DNA from 2 places in the Pseudomonas sp. KH_040 genome. Region 1 is predicted to be linked to the other one. Evidence: riboswitches for the same ligand, from Rfam matches in the RefSeq annotation. Region 1 holds a riboswitch; the other holds the start of a gene.
The links. Region 1 has a riboswitch for cobalamin ahead of cobO (cob(I)yrinic acid a,c-diamide adenosyltransferase). Riboswitches for the same ligand answer to the same signal wherever they lie in the genome.
Positions count from the first base shown of each region.

Region 1 (8,000 bases):
AGCGTGGTTTCGAACGCCAACAAGCCCAAACCGGCACTCGTGCCCGGCGCGCCTTCGAGGCCGAGTGGGTCATGCACCTGCTCGCCAAGCATCTGCAGACCGCCGCAAATCCCCAGCACCTTGCCGCCGTAACGCAAGTGCCGAGAGATCGCCGCATCCCAGCCACTGGCGCGCAGGTAGGCCAGATCGCTGCGCACGCTTTTCGAGCCCGGCAGAATGATCAGGTCAGCCGCCGGAATCGCCTGCCCTGGCCCGACAAATTGCAGATCGACCTGGGGATGCAGACGCAGTGGATCGAAGTCAGTGTGATTGCTGATGCGCGGCAGCACCGGCACCACCACTTTCAGCACTTGTTCGGCCTTGTCGGTCTGGCGTTGATCAATGCCGTCCTCGGCCTCAAGGTGCAGATCCATCACATAAGGCAACACGCCCACCACCGGTTTGCCGGTGCGTTGCTCGAGCCAGTCGAGACCCGGTTGCAGCAAGGCGATGTCACCGCGAAAACGGTTGATGATGAAGCCCTTGACCCGCGCCTGTTCGCTCGGCGAAAGCAATTCCAGGGTGCCGACCAGATGCGCGAAAACCCCGCCGCGATTGATGTCGGCAATCAGCAGCACCGGGCAATCCACCGCCTCGGCAAAGCCCATGTTGGCGATGTCACCGGCGCGCAGATTGATCTCCGCCGGCGAACCCGCGCCTTCGACCATCACCAGCGGATACGCAGCGCTGAGCCGCTCGTGGGACGCGAGCACCGCTTTCATCGCGATGGCTTTGTAATCGTGATACGCCACGGCGTTCATCGACGTCACCGCGCGACCGTGGATGATCACTTGCGCGCCGGTGTCGCTGTTGGGCTTGAGCAGTACCGGGTTCATGTCGGTGTGCGGATCGAGGAATGCCGCTTGCGCCTGCACCGCTTGCGCGCGACCGATCTCACCGCCGTCGGCGGTCACAGCACTGTTGAGCGCCATGTTCTGTGGCTTGAACGGTACGACCGCCACGCCCTGCCGGGTTGCCCAGCGGCACAGCGCCGTCACCAGTGTGCTTTTACCGGCATCGGAGGTGGTGCCTTGCACCATCAGGGTGGTCATGCGTGATCCTTGGCAAAAGCGCTTAAAGCGTGTTCGAGACGCGCCTCTTCAGCCGCATCGGCGGGCAGGCCAAAACGCAAACTGCTGTTGTGAGTGAAGATGCGCAGGAGAATGCCGCGACGGGCCATGAATGCGTGCAACACCTCGGCGTGTTCGGTGATCAGCCACTGGAACAGCGCGCAGCCGCCCTGCGGCTTGAAGCCGTAGCGTTCAAGCAGCGCTGCCAGCCGTTCACTGGCGTCATCACTGCGAATCCGTTGGCGCGTGTGCCCTTCGGTGTCTTGCAGACACGCTTGCCCGAGCACCCGCGTCGGCCCACTCACCGCCCATGGCCCGACCTGTTCGGCGAGCAGCTTGAGCAACTTGCGCTCGGCCAGGACAAAGCCCAGACGCACCCCGGCCAGACCGAAAAACTTGCCGAACGAACGCAACACGATCAGCCCGACTTGATGGGCATGCGGTGCCAGACTCAACTGCGGCGTGTTGTCCATAAACGCTTCATCGACCACCAGCCAGCCACCACGCCGGGCGAGCCGCCCATGCCAATCGAGCAGGCGTGCCGGGGTCAGGCTCAGGCCGGTCGGATTGTTCGGGTTGACCACCACCAGCACGTCGAGGCTGTCGAGAAAGAACTCGACTTCCTGCTCCAGCACTTCGCGCACGATATAACCGCTGCGCCGCCACGCTTCGGCGTGTTCGGCATAACAAGGCGACAACACACCGACCTTGCCGGCACGACGCAAACGCGGCAACAACTGGATGGCCATCTGCGAACCCGCCACCGGCAGCACCTGCGCGGCACCATAGTAATCGCACGCAGCTTGCTCCAGACCGTCATCGGTTTCCGGCAAACGCGCCCAGGCGCGCAACGGGATGTCCGGGATCGGGAATGGCCACGGCGCGAGGCCGCTGGACAGGTCGAGCCAGTCAGCCTCGGCAATGCCGTAATCGAGTGCAGCCTTGCGCAGCCGGCCACCGTGCTCAAGCATAGAATTCAGCCCCCACGCAGAGAATCAGCAGCCATAACCATACCCCGCGCTGGACCAATTGCCAGCCACGGTCGATGGAATCTGCGTCAGCCGCTGCGCCCTCGCCAAGCTGCGGACGGTCGTGAAGTTCGCCGTGGTAAATCGCTGGCCCACCCAATTCCACGCCCAGCGCACCGGCGCCGGCCGCCATCACCGGACCGGCGTTGGGGCTGTCCCACTTCGGCGCCTGTGTACGCCAGCACTTCAACGCAAGTCGGGTTTTGCCGAGCAGCGCGTAGGTCAACGCCACCAGACGCGCAGGAATGTAGTTCAACACGTCGTCGATTTTCGCCGCAGCCCAACCAAAGCGCTCGAAGCGTTCGTTGCGATAACCCCACATCGCATCGAGCGTGTTGCTCAAGCGATAGAGGACCACGCCCGGCGCACCCGCCACGACAAACCAGAACAGCGCGGCAAACACCGCATCGCTGCCGTTTTCCAGCACCGACTCGGTGGCGGCGCGGGCGACGGCGGTGCTGTCGAGTTCATCGGTCTGGCGGCTGACCAGATAGCCCACGCGTTTGCGCGCCTCGTCCAGATCATCTGCGCGCAAAGCAGCGGCCACCGGCGCGACATGCTCGCCGAGGCTGCGCATGCCGAGGGCGCAATACAATGCAAGAATCTCGACGACCCAGCCCACGTACGGCGCCCAGGACAATGCGGTGGCGAGCAAGGTCAGCGGCAGCACCGCGATCACCCACGCTGTGACGCCATGACTGCGCCAGCCACGACCACCGGCGTTGAAACGTTGCTCGATGCGCCCGGCGAAATTGCCGAACGCCACCAGCGGATGCCAGCGTTTCGGTTCACCGAGCAGCGCATCCAGCGCCACCGCGGCGACACTCAATAACGCCACACTCATTGACTCACTCCCCAATAATTTTCATACAGCAACTCATTGAGCGGCCGCGCCTGCGCCCACCCTTCGAGTACCAGCATCGGCGCCGGATAGAATTCCTTGACCGGGCCCAGACACAAAACGGCGAGAGGTTTGGCGCCTGCGGGCAATTTCAGCAAATCCGCCAGTGCCTGCGGCTCGAACAGCGAAACCCAGCCCATGCCCAGACCTTCGACGCGCGAGGCCAGCCACAGATTCTGAATCGCGCAGGACAGCGAGGCCATGTCCATTTCCGGCAGCGTGCGGCGACCGAAGATGTGTTTTTCGCGATCGTCCATCAGCGCGGCGACCAGCACTTCGGCGCAGTCATGGATGCCTTCGACCTTGAGTTTCATGAACTCGTCACTGCGCTCGCCGAGGGCTTCTGCGGTGCGGATGCGTTCTTCTTCCACGAGGTTCTGGATCTGGCCACGCAAGGTTCTATCGCTGATGCGGATGAAACGCCACGGCTGCATGAGGCCGACGCTTGGGGCCTGGTGAGCGGCTTCCAGTAGTCGGCGCAGCAATTCCGGCTCGACGGTGCCGCCGGTGAAGTGGCGCATGTCGCGGCGTTCGGCGATGGCTTTATAGACGGCTTGGCGCTCGGCTTCGGAGAATGCGTTGTCTGTCATGGCCCTTTCGCTGGCAAGCCAGCTCCCACAGGGGATTGCATTTCTTCAGGAAGCTCACCGCCCAATGTGGGAGCTGGCTTGCCAGCGATGGCGGCATGGAGGTCGGGTGCAAACAATGCTGCGATAGCCGCGGGACTCGACGGGAAGTAGAAGTGCACATAAGAGGCCGTCATCCGCCCGTCCCGATAAACCGCCTCGGCGCCGCGCCCGCCATTCGGACTCAAGCCACGCGCAATCGGCGTCAGCTCAGTCGTCGTCAACGAATGATGATAAGTGTGCCCACGCAACGATCCTTCCGGCAAATCCACTGCTTGCAGCGCCAGTGCAGCCAGACGCTTCTGCATCACCGCGTCGCCCTTAAGCAGCCCGACCAGCTCAGCGCGAGTACCCTCAACGTCGGTCAGCGAATCCAGCAGATAAAGCATCCCGCCACATTCGGCGAGCAACGGTTTGCCCGCTGCGTGATGCGCACGAATCGCCTCCAGCATCGCGGTGTTCTGCGACAACGCAAGGTGGTGCAATTCCGGATACCCACCGGGCAAATACAGGCTGTCCGCCTCAGGCAATTGCGTGTCGCGGATCGGCGAGAAGAAACTCAACTCGGCGCCCATCGCTCGCAACAGATCGAGACTCGCGCCGTAGGTGAAGGCAAACGCCTCATCACGGGCAACGGCGATTCGCACATTCTTCAGCAGCGGCTCTACAGCGATCACATCAGGCGCGGCGAATTCCACGGCCGGTGGCAGCGCTACCTCGCAACTGCTGGCCAATGCATCGGCGGCGGCATCGAGACGCACATCGAGGTCATTCAGTTCGCTGGCCTGCACCAGGCCGAGATGGCGACTCGGCAGTTCGATACCGGTCTCACGGGACAACGCGCCATACCAACGCAAACCTTCCGTGAGGCTGCCTTCGAGCAATTGCGCATGGCGCAAAGTGCCGACACGATTAGCCAGGACACCGGCAAACGGCAGATCCGGCTGATACTTCGCCAGGCCCAGCGCCAGCGCACCAAAGGTCTGCGCCATGGCCGTGCCGTCGATCACGCCGAGCACCGGCACGCCGAAGTGCCGCGCCAGATCGGCGCTGGACGGCGTGCCATCGAACAGGCCCATCACGCCTTCGATCAGAATCAGATCCGCCTCATTGGCGGCTTCCCACAACAGACGACGACTTTCCTGCTCGCCGACCATCCACATGTCCAGTTGATACACCGGCGCACCGCTGGCGCGTTCGAGAATCATCGGATCGAGAAAGTCCGGGCCGCATTTGAACACGCGCACCTTGCGCCCCTGATTGCGATGCAAACGGGCGAGCGCGGCGGTGACGGTGGTCTTGCCCTGACCGGAAGCCGGCGCGGCGATGAGCACCGCCGGGCAGTGACGTGGCTGATTCAAAGTTCGACGCCTTTCTGCGCTTTGATGCCAGCCTGGAAGGCGTGTTTGAGCATGCCCATTTCAGTCACAGTGTCGCCCATTTCGATCATTTCCGGCTTGGCCGCGCGACCGGTGACGATCACATGCTGCATCGGCGGACGCGCCTGCAAATCGCTGAGCACCTGATCGAGATCGAGGTAACCATGTTTGAGGGCGATGTTGAGTTCGTCGAGCACCACCAGACCGATCGACGGATCGCGCAGCAGTTCGCGGGACACGGCCCACGCGGCTTCGGCGGCGGCGATGTCGCGCTGACGATCCTGGGTTTCCCAGGTGAAGCCCTCGCCCATCACATGAAAGCGCACTTGCTCAGGGAAGCGGCGAAAAAACAGCTCTTCGCCGGTGCTGTTGCGGCCCTTGATGAACTGCACCACGCCGCACTGCATGCCGTGGCCCATGGCGCGGGCGAGCATGCCGAACGCCGAGCTGCTTTTGCCTTTGCCATTGCCGGTCAGCACCAGCACCAGCCCGCACTCGTCAGGCGAGTTGGCGATGCGTTCGTCGATCACGGCTTTTTTGCGCTGCATACGCGCCAGATGGCGTTCGTCGCGCTCGGGGGAATCGGTCATGGGGGGAGCTCTCCGTTGAGGCTGGATAACGGCGGGCAGGCACAAGAATAGACGGCAAAAAGCCTGGCATCGCCCACCGTGATGCCGCTGGATGGATCAGGCCGGTCTCCGGGCTCATGAGCGGCGTTTCGCCTGACTGCGCGCCTTCCCGCTTCTTTCGAGGCAGTGGCTCAAGGCGCAGTTTTCACTCATTTACCGTTGCGGGGGCAGCGCCGGGATCGTGGTGGTTCTTCGTGCGAAGACAACCCTCACCGGCTTCCCTGTTTCACTCTGTCGACGCAGGTCACAGAGCACCTGAAACAAGCCGCGAAGGTTAGAGGGTTGGGGGTGGAGCGTCAATTAAAGAGGTGGTCATCGGGCGAATAACTGCCGCCGATCAATTATCTGACGCCAATCTTGTGCCACACTGATACAAATGATATCAAAGAGCCATGCTTTTCCCGAAAAGCCCACTACAACAATAAAGGATGATGACGATGCAAGGCATGATCATCAGCAACCCGCGCCTGGAATTCCTGCGCCCGGTGCTTGAACGCTGGTTTGACTGTATCGACCGTTACAACGCCGTGCGCGGCGACAGCGACACCCCTTACTGGCATGACGAGAAAGCCAATCTCGGATTGCTCTCGGCCGCAGCCTGGATGGCTGAGCTGGTGACTTTGAACGGCACTGCCACGCGCAAGCAGAATGAAGAAGGCGAGCGCAATGCCCGCGCTGATCTGTTTCTGGCCGGTGCCGAAGACCGCGCCTTTATCCAGGCCACCCAGCGCTGGCCAAAGGTTACCAACCTCAATCTGACCCAAGCCCTGCTGGACATCACCAACGACGCCAAACGCATCAGCTACGCCAGCGACCTCAAGCTCGGCTGCCTGTTTGTCGCGCCGCAAAAAGCCCAGCACAGCGCCAGCCCCGAAGAGCTGCAGGACATGGTCGACGACCTGCAAAAGGAACACACTTGCGCGGTCGCCTGGTATTTCCCCTACGCCTACCGCAAGTTACGCAGCGAAGCCGGCAATTATCACCCGGGCATCGCCGTGCTGTTCAAGGAAGCGCGCGGTTGAGCAGTTGAACCATCGGGCTTGCGCCCTCCTCTATGATTAGGAATGCATTCATAGGGAAGATCAGCAATGCGCAAGCCCCAGCTCGTTTTTGTCATCGCCTTCGCCGGAGGACTCGCCGCCTGCGGTGAAACCTCCAGCCTGCAAGTCTCCGACGGCACCGGCCCGTCACCGAAGCTGCCCGAACCGAACAAGACCCTGATCCCGACGGTGAATATCGCCCCGGCGATCGGCTGGCCCGACGGCGGCAAACCGACAGCGGCGGCTGGCACCCAGGTCGCGGCATTCGCCGAAGGCCTCGATCATCCGCGCTGGCTCTATGTGCTGCCCAATGGCGATGTGTTGGTAGCGGAAACCAATGCCCCACCAAAACCGGATGACAGCAGCGGGATTCGCGGCTGGGTGATGAAGAAGGTCATGGGCAAGGCTGGCGCTGGCGTGCCAAGCCCAAACCGCATCACCCTGCTGCGTGACGCCGATCACGATGGCGTCGCCGAGACCCGCACGGTGTTTCTGCAAAACCTCAACTCGCCGTTCGGCATGACCCTGGTTGGCAATGACCTGTACGTCGCCGATACCGATCGCCTGCTGCGTTTCAACTACGAACCCGGCGCGACCGAGATCAAATCGCAGCCGATCAAGGTCGTCGATCTGCCCGGCGGCACGCTGAATCACCACTGGACCAAAAACGTCATCGCCAGCAAGGACGGCAGCAAACTGTACGTCACGGTCGGCTCGAACAGTAATGTCGGCGAAAATGGTCTGGATAAAGAAGAAGGCCGCGCGGCGATCTGGGAAGTCGATCGGGCGACCGGCAATCACCGCATCTTTGCCTCGGGCATCCGCAACCCCAATGGCCTGGCCTGGGAGCCTGTCAGTGGCGCGCTGTGGACAGCGGTCAACGAACGCGACGAAATCGGCAGTGATCTGGTGCCGGACTACATCACTTCCGTGAAGGACGGTGGTTTTTATGGCTGGCCGTTCAGCTATTACGGCCAGCACGTCGATGTGCGTGTGTCGCCGCAAAATCCGGACCTGGTGGCCAAAGCCATCGCCCCGGATTACGCAGTCGGACCGCACACTGCCTCACTGGGTCTGAGCTTCGCCGAGGGCAACACGCTGCCGGCGCAGTTCAAGGAAGGCGCGTTCATCGGCCAGCATGGTTCATGGAACCGTAAACCGCACAGTGGCTACAAAGTGATTTTCGTGCCGTTTACCGGTGGCAAGCCGAGTGGCAAACCGGTGGATGTGCTGACCGGTTTCCTCGACAAGGACGAGAATGCACTAGGTCGCCCGGTGGGCGTGGTGA
Region 1 is NZ_CM174487.1:1,949,542-1,957,541, reverse strand. It holds gene AC3IUF_RS08805 (cobyric acid synthase) at 1-1,091, opposite strand, end outside; gene cobD (threonine-phosphate decarboxylase CobD) at 1,088-2,080, opposite strand; gene cbiB (adenosylcobinamide-phosphate synthase CbiB) at 2,073-2,981, opposite strand; gene bluB (5,6-dimethylbenzimidazole synthase) at 2,978-3,628, opposite strand; gene AC3IUF_RS08785 (cobyrinic acid a,c-diamide synthase CobB) at 3,625-5,025, opposite strand; gene cobO (cob(I)yrinic acid a,c-diamide adenosyltransferase) at 5,022-5,633, opposite strand; cobalamin riboswitch at 5,716-5,946, opposite strand; gene AC3IUF_RS08775 (hypothetical protein) at 6,110-6,694, shown strand; gene AC3IUF_RS08770 (PQQ-dependent sugar dehydrogenase) at 6,761-8,000, shown strand, end outside.

Region 2 (8,000 bases), 1.9 Mb from region 1:
GTTCTGAAAAAAACGCTCTGGGCGGCACGGTGCAAGGGCCGCAGATGACTGGCGATCCAGCAGCTCTTCACTGGCGAGGCGCCCGACGATTGCCGCCAGCGTCACTCCGGGATGCATCGCGCAAACGTAAACTCCGCCGACACCGGGCAGGTAACCGACAACGGGGATGCCGTCAGCGGGCATGGGCCGGAACCCGACGACGACGGGTTGCGGCTCGATGGAAACCACTCCGTGAAGTTCATTTTGTATGGTTTCGGCGGTTCGCCAGGCAAGGTTTGTCGGCGAGTTGCCCGGCGCCTCGCCCAGATAATCTTCAGCGGCCAGCAACGTGCCGTCGGCACTTTGCCGAATTTCCATTTCGGGGCTGGAGATGATGCCTTTGACGAGGCCCGGTTGGGTCTTGTAGCGGATGAAAATGGCGGGGGAGGCGTCGATGGGCAGGGAGACGTTGAGCATCTGCGTTAACTGTTGGGTGCCGGTCCCCGCAGCAAGCACGACAAGGTCGGCATCGATCGCGCCCGTTGTGGTTTCAACGCCGGTGACATCGGCGTTGCAGGTTGTGAAACCGGTCACGCGGGTTTGCGTTAGCAATTGCGCGCCCAGCGCCCGGGCGCCGGCAATCAGGGCGTGGGTGGTTTGCACGGCGTCGAGTGCGCCTTCTTCCGCGCGATACAACGCGCAGGGTGGGGGATTTTTCAGGTTGGGCTCGCGAGCAAGCACCTCGGCAGACGATAACAATGTCGCCGACGCCGGATACTCTGCTGATTCGTTGTACGACAAAGCCCCGGTCCAGCGAATCTGCAAATCCGGCAGCTCGGTTTCGAGTCGTCGGTATGCTTCTATGGCCATACCGCGCAACTGCGCAATCGGATCAGCGCCGGCGTGCGAGGCATTGATCCAGGCGAAAGAGTTTGCCGTGACGCCGCTCGCGATCTCGTCAGCCTCGATCAGCGTGACGTGCGCTCCTTTGCCAGACAGGTGATACGCAAGGGCGGCACCGACGATGCCCGCACCGACCACCACAATTCGCCCACGTGCTTTATGATCCATTTCAACACTCCCTGTTGTCGATCGGCTGATCCTGCAGCAGGGAGACGCGGCGAGCAACCAGAAAAAAGCCCGGCCAAAGCCGGGCTCGTCCGCTGGCAACGGCTTAAGCAGGCATATCTCCGGCGGGCATTTGGAATGTCAGTCCGTGACGGATGCTCAGTCGCTATGGATCAAGGGTCAGATTACGACGCCGAATGCTGACTGACGTGTTTTGGCCCCGCTAACGCCCAGGCAATCAACCCGAACAACGGCACAAACACGATCAGCACGATCCACACACCTTTATTGCTCGCTTTCCCCTCGCTCTTGCGCACCCGATTGATGGCCCAGAGTTCAATCAGCAGAAGAACTGCCGCCAGTACGATCCACACGGTTTCGATTTGCATTGGCTACCTCCTGATGGTCTGTTCGTTAGGTGGCGTGGGGGGCGGCGGGTTCATTTATTTTTCTTCAGTGCGTTGAGCTGCCGCGCCAGTTGCAAGGCTACGCGGCCGCTGTTGAAAGTCGGCAGCAGGTGGGTGAAAGGGATTTCGATGATCCGGTTTTCGCGCACCGCGCGCAGTCGCGACAACACCGGGTCGTGGGTCAACAGATAGCGTTTGCGACGGGCGGGTGACCATTCGGCGTCGGCCAGCAGAATCACGTCCGGGTCGCTGGCCAGCAGGGTTTCGCTGTTGACGGTGACTCGATAGAGGTTGATGTCGGCAAAGACATTGCGTGCCCCGGCAGCGGCCAATAACGGGGTGACAAACCCCCGCCGACCTTCGCTGTCGAGGCCTTTGACTTCGCTGTCGAGATAGAACACCGACAGCGATTTACCCGCACCGGCCAGGGCTCGGGCACTGGCGAGGTCGGCGTCCATGGCCGCACTCAATTGCCGCGCCTGTGGCTGTTTGTGCAGCAGCCTGCCCAAGGTCAGCAAGTCATTGCGCACATGCGCGAAGTAATCCAGCGAATGCCCGTTGCAGGCCGACTCCAATAGATAAGAACCGACGCCATTGCGCGCCAGACCCGAGCGTGAAGTCACACCGTCGCCGAATGCCGTGGCGAACCCGCCAATCACCAGGTCCGGTTTCTGTGCGTAAAGCACTTCGCTGGCCGGGTATTGCCGCGCGATCACCGGCACACCGAAATACGTGGCTGGCCGCTGACCGGCATCGGTGTCATCCAGATACGCCACGCCAACCAGCGCTGGCCCGGCACCCAGCGCCAGGACGAGATCCGCTGCATGCTGATTGAGCGCGACGACGCGCGAAGGCGCAGCGGCGTTCCAGTCCTCGCCGCAATTACTGAAGCTGTCGGCGAGTGCCGGCATTGAACAGAGCAGGGCGCCAAGCGCTAACAGGATCGATTTCATCCCTGCGCCTTGACCAGCAAATCCGCGACCACTTCACCGCCCACCAAATGCCCCTCGACCAGCCGCTGCACCTCTTCATGGCTGTGCACGCCATACCAGCAACGTTCCGGGTACACCGTCACAATCGGCCCCAGATTGCACGGAAACTGGCAGTGCGTGCGTGTCAGCAAGACACCGCCCGGCGTCTCGATATGATCGTGCGCCAGCAAATGCCGGCGCAGGGTTTTCCATAACTGCAAGGCACCGCGCTGGGTGCAGCGCGGGCCGGTGCAGAGGAACACATGGCGCGCATGCTCGGGCACATGCGACCAGTCCGGGTGCGTATCGACGCCGTCGACGGTTTTGATTTCACTCATCAGAAGCGGTACGTGTAGCGTACTTCGGAGGTGAACGGCCGGCCGAGGTTGTCGACGTTGCTCGAACGGCTGGTGACGTAGTCGCGGTCGAAGAGGTTTTCCACCAGCAGACTCACCCGGTGTTGGTGGGCGTTGTCGAGGTAGCGATAAGCGTCGGCGTCGACCACCGAATAATTGCCGTATTCGACTTGCTTCGAGCTTTTGATATCGCGGATGTAACGGATCGCACCGCCAACACCCCACAGGCGATTTTCCGATTCATAACCCACCCGCGAGCGGGCGAAGAAGCTTGGGATGTCGTTGATCGTCACACCGGTACGCGACTCGGTGAGGTTGCGGGTCATGTCCGCTTGCAGGCTCCACTGATCGTTGAGCGCCAGTTTCGCGTCCGCCTCGAAACCGCGCATCTGGATCGTGCCTTCACCGTTGACCCACTGAATGTCATTGAGGGTGATCAGGTCGTCGATCTTGCGTTTGAACAGGGTCACGCTGGCGCTGAATTCGCGATCCAGCAGCAGGCCCTTGTAGTCGACCCCCAGCTCCGTATTGCGGCTTTTTTCCGGTTTCAGGTTGCGGTTACCGATCTCGTCGCCCGGCTCGTTGACGAACAGTTGCTCGGCGTTCGGCAGTTTGTAGGCGCTGCCGTATTGACCGCGCACCGACCAGTTGTCGTTGAGGTCATACAGCGAAGTGAGCATGCCGACCGTGGCGCTGTCGCCACCGCTCATGGCCTCGTGACGCACGCCGATGCTCGGATGCCAGTCGGGCAGGGCGTCGATCTGCGGGCGCAGTTGCGTGTAGAACGCATGGGCTTCGGCCTTGTCGTTGTCGATGATCAGCACGTCGTCCTGGCCCTTGAACCACTGGTTGTCGCTGCCGAACACCAGCACATGGCCGCCGGGCAATTCAGCCTTGCCTTCGGCCTGCACACCCCAGTCGGTGAAGCCCCAATAGTCGTTGTGATTAATGACCTTGGTGCCGCCGCCATTGACGTTGTTGACCCGGGTGTAGCGCGTGTCCCAATCGTTGATATGGCCTTTGACGAAGTAGCTCAGGCGTTCGTTGAGGGTTTGCTCGAAGGTCGCCGTAGCGATTTGCTGCACGCGGTCGTTGGTGGTTTTGTGGTTGTCCACAGGGCGGGCGAAGTCGAGATTGGCGTCGGCGTATTGGTAGAACAGTTCCAGCCGCGCATCATCGCCAAATGACTGAATCGCCTTGCCGCCGAAGGTGGTGACTTCGTAGGCGCGGTTCTTCTCGCTGACGTTTTTCAGGTCGCGGTTGCGATACGGTTGATAGCCGTCGGAAACGTTGTGGCTGACATACGCCAGCAAACCGAGATCGCCGAAACCGTTATTGAAGATGTTCTCGACGCGAGCGTCTTCGGTGGTGCCGCCAAAGCTGTCCACGCCCAGATTCACTTCGCCGGCGGCTTTGCGCGATTGCGGGCTGCGGGTGACGATGTTGATCACGCCGGATACGGCTTGGGTGCCGAACAACAGGCTCTGGCCCCCTTTGAGTACTTCGATGCGTTCGATGGCGTTGGCTGGCAAAGTGTCTAGATAGAGGCCGCCGTACAGGCGATTGTTCAGGCGCACGCCGTCGAGCAGGATCAGCGTGTCATCGTTGCGCCCGCCCAGCAGCGAATAGGTGCCGTAGTCGAACGGGCCATTTTTCGGCGCCACGTACAGGCCGGGAATGAACATCTGCATGACGCGGCTGACATCGGCACTGGGGCCGGCGCGCTCGATCTGTTCGCGGCTGACGATCTCGACCTTGCTGCCGAACTTCGCCATGTCGGCGACCGTGGTCGACTCCACCGACGGTGCGGAAACGATTTGCTGATTGAGTTCCAGTGGTGTGTCGTCGGCCAGTAGCAGCGGGCTGAACAGGCAACCAAGAAACAGGGTTGGAGCAGAAGTGTAGAAAGGTCGAATCATTGTCTTCTCGAAAAGGATCTTCGCAGAAGAGCATGCAAGAGAAGGCATCGCGCACAGCCAATACCGGCCCATGCCCGCCCACCGCAGGATTTTGCCAAACAGCAATTCAGGCCGGTCTCCGGGCTCGCGCGTATCGAGGCTTTCACCTTCCCATGGCCGTCTAACCACAGTGGTGTATCGAAAGCATCACGCGCATACCGTTGCGGGGGCAGCACCGGACTTGTTCGAAAAGAACGTACCGGTTTCCCGTTTCACCCCATGCACGGCGGCATGGGACACCTGAAACTGGGCGGCATCTGAACATTCGAATGACCGTTCGTCAACTTGCCGATACAGGTACTCGACCCGCGAATTACCAACTTTGGAAATAACTACTAAGGTCTATAGCGGTAATCACAACGCAATATCGCGCGGCGTCGACAGGCGTGAGGGATTCGCCACGTACGCTGAACAGGGAGGTTCTCATGCACGGTGCCAGCGGCCATCCTCACGGTGGGCACGCCCCGCATTTCATTCGCAGCGCTTTACTGGTCGCCATGGCCAACACCCTGATGCTCGCAGACGCTCAAGCTGCGTGCGGGCCTCTGGCGGCGGGTGCCTACAACGTCTCGCAAACCTGTTTGCCGGCGGCCGGCGTCGATGCGTCGATCAGCACGCAGTCGGGCACTACCATTACCACTACGGCGGGTTCCTCGTTGAACAGTCGTGGCAACAATGCCAACACCACGCTGACACTCACTGGCACTACGGTAAACAGCACACCCCCAACGGCCGCCAACGCAGTGTTTGCCAATGTCATCGGCACCACCGGCAACGCCAGCCTCAGCGTCAATGGCGGGACCAACACGGTGAATGTCGGCGGCAGTGGCCTGGACGCGCTGGCGATCACCAATGCCAGCGCTGGCTCGTCGACGTTTTCGGTGAGTGCCGGCACCACGCTGAACATCCTCAATACCGTGGTCGGCAATGAACACGATGGCATCGACATCAACGCCAGCGGCGGCGGGGCGATCAACCTGAATCATCAGGGCAATGGCCAGATCACGTTGCTTGGCGGCAACGGCGTCTGGACCAAAGCCACGGGCAGTGGCGAGACCAACGTCAACGTCGGCAGTGGCGTGAATATTCTGGTCAACAACGATGATGCACTCTCGGCCGGTCTTCCGATCATTGACGACACTTTGCCGACTGCCGGCATTGGTAACCACGCCGGCGTGCATACCCGCGCAGTCAATGGCAACACCACACTGATCAACGCGGCGAATGTGCAAAGCATCGGCATGAACGCCTTTGGCTTGTTCACCGAGGGCGGCACAGGCAATACCCGCCTGACCAACAGCGGCAACCTGAGTACCAGCGGCCTCAACGGTTTCGGCATTCGTTCGTTTTCCAGCGTTGGCAGCATCGCCATCGTCAACGACGGCGCCATCACCACCACGGGTGGCGGCGCCCACGGTATCTATGCCAATGACAATGTCGGCGGCAGCGGTTCGATCAGCATCGAGAACAATGCTGCCATTAACGTCGGCAGCACGGCCAATGCCGCCGGTTCGCGGGCGATCTACGTGATCAAGCGCGGTACCGGTGATGTCGCGATCACGGGTAGCGGCAATATCAAAGTACTCGGCGACATCAACACCACCCGGGCCTACGCGATCATTGTCAGTGCCGAAAACAACAATGTGCTGATTGATTACTCGGGCGATCTGTTCGCCAGCGGGTTTGGCGCGGGCGGTATACGGGTCGATTCGACCGGCGGCAATGTTCAGGTCAACTACCGTGGCGATCGCATCGAAACCCTGCACAGCAACGCCAACGGCATCTATGCCTCGACGCAGTCGCCGACGGGCACGGTCAACGTCAATTCCGGCGGCACGATCATCACCCACTCGAACACTGGCTCGGGCGACGGCACGGGCATTGGTGCTTTTGGTATCCAGGCGCTGACGCTGGGCGGCGACGTCGGTGTCGTGTTCAACGGCCCGCTGATCGACGTCAACGGTCAGGGCGCGGCGATTCTGGCCGGCAATGCCTTCAACTCAGGCAGTGGGCTGGGCACATTGAGTGTCAGTAACAGCGGGGAGTTGATCGCGCGGGGCAATCAACAACGCGGTATCCGAACGTTTTCGGTCACTGGCGCGCAAAGTGTGGTCAACAGCGGCGCGATCCAGACCTTCGGTGCCAGCGACAGTCAGGGCATTCTCGCCCAGGCCTCGGGCGCCGCGAATTTGACCGTCAACAACAGCGGCGCGATCACTACTCGAGGCGTTGGCTCGTCGGCCATAGACGCCTTGACCGAGGGCGGCAGCGTCAATGTCAGTAACAGCGCCACGCTTCAGGGTGGGTGGGCCGATAGCAGCGGCATCGCCCTTGGCGGTGCGAGCCAGACGTTGACCAACTCAGGTGCGATCACTGCGCTTAGCGATGTCGCCGTACGCGCCGATGCGACCACACCGGGCACGACGTTTGCGCTCAACAATACCGGGCAGATAACCGGCGTTATGAATGCCGTCAGCGCGGCCAGCACGGTGGCCAACAGCGGCACCTGGACACTGCGCAATTTCACCGCCAGTAGTGCCAGCGGCAGTCGCGATACCTGGGGCGTTGCCGTCAGTGATCTCGGCTCATCGGGCGCCAACAGCATCGACAACAGCGGTGTGATTCGTCTGGCGGCGCAACCGGCGACGGGCATCGTCAGCTTCAACGCCAGCGGCGCCTATCTGCCCTTGGGGCAAACGGCCAATACGCCGACGCTGGGCGGTGCTGTACAGGGCCAGTTGCTCGGTGTAAACCGATTCACCCATAGCGGCACGCTCGACCTTGCCGCCGGCAGCAACACGGTCGGCAATGTGTTGCTGATCAGCGGGGCCAACACCGTCGGCACCGATGGCGGCGGGGTGTTCGTGTCCAATGGCGGCCGGCTGCTGCTTAACACCACGTTGAATGGTGGTGGCGCGAACAGCCTCTCGGACATGCTGGTTGTGGATTCGACAACCACCGCCAGCGGCGGCGCCACCGGCGTGATCGTGAGCAATGTCGGCGGCCAGGGCGATCTGACTCAGGGCAATGGTATTGCGGTGGTCGAACTGCTCAACAAGACCGAAGCCGCGAGCGACGCCAATGCCTTTCAACTGGCCCGGCGTGTTGTCGCCGGTCCGTACGAATATCGCCTGCAGCAAGGTGCCCAGGACGGTAGCGGCAAGGACACTTGGTATCTGCGCTCGGACGCGGTACCGCCGGACGGTCCTCCAGGCCCTGATCCCGATCCCGATCCCGATCCCGATCCGACGCCCGATCCTT
Region 2 is NZ_CM174487.1:3,826,197-3,834,196, reverse strand. It holds gene AC3IUF_RS17060 (NAD(P)/FAD-dependent oxidoreductase) at 1-1,050, opposite strand, end outside; gene AC3IUF_RS17055 (PLD nuclease N-terminal domain-containing protein) at 1,233-1,436, opposite strand; gene AC3IUF_RS17050 (ABC transporter substrate-binding protein) at 1,487-2,407, opposite strand; gene AC3IUF_RS17045 ((2Fe-2S) ferredoxin domain-containing protein) at 2,404-2,763, opposite strand; gene AC3IUF_RS17040 (TonB-dependent receptor plug domain-containing protein) at 2,763-4,700, opposite strand; cobalamin riboswitch at 4,793-4,998, opposite strand; gene AC3IUF_RS17035 (autotransporter outer membrane beta-barrel domain-containing protein) at 5,165-8,000, shown strand, end outside.
Region 2: another riboswitch for cobalamin. It lies ahead of AC3IUF_RS17040 (TonB-dependent receptor plug domain-containing protein); the one in region 1 lies ahead of cobO (cob(I)yrinic acid a,c-diamide adenosyltransferase).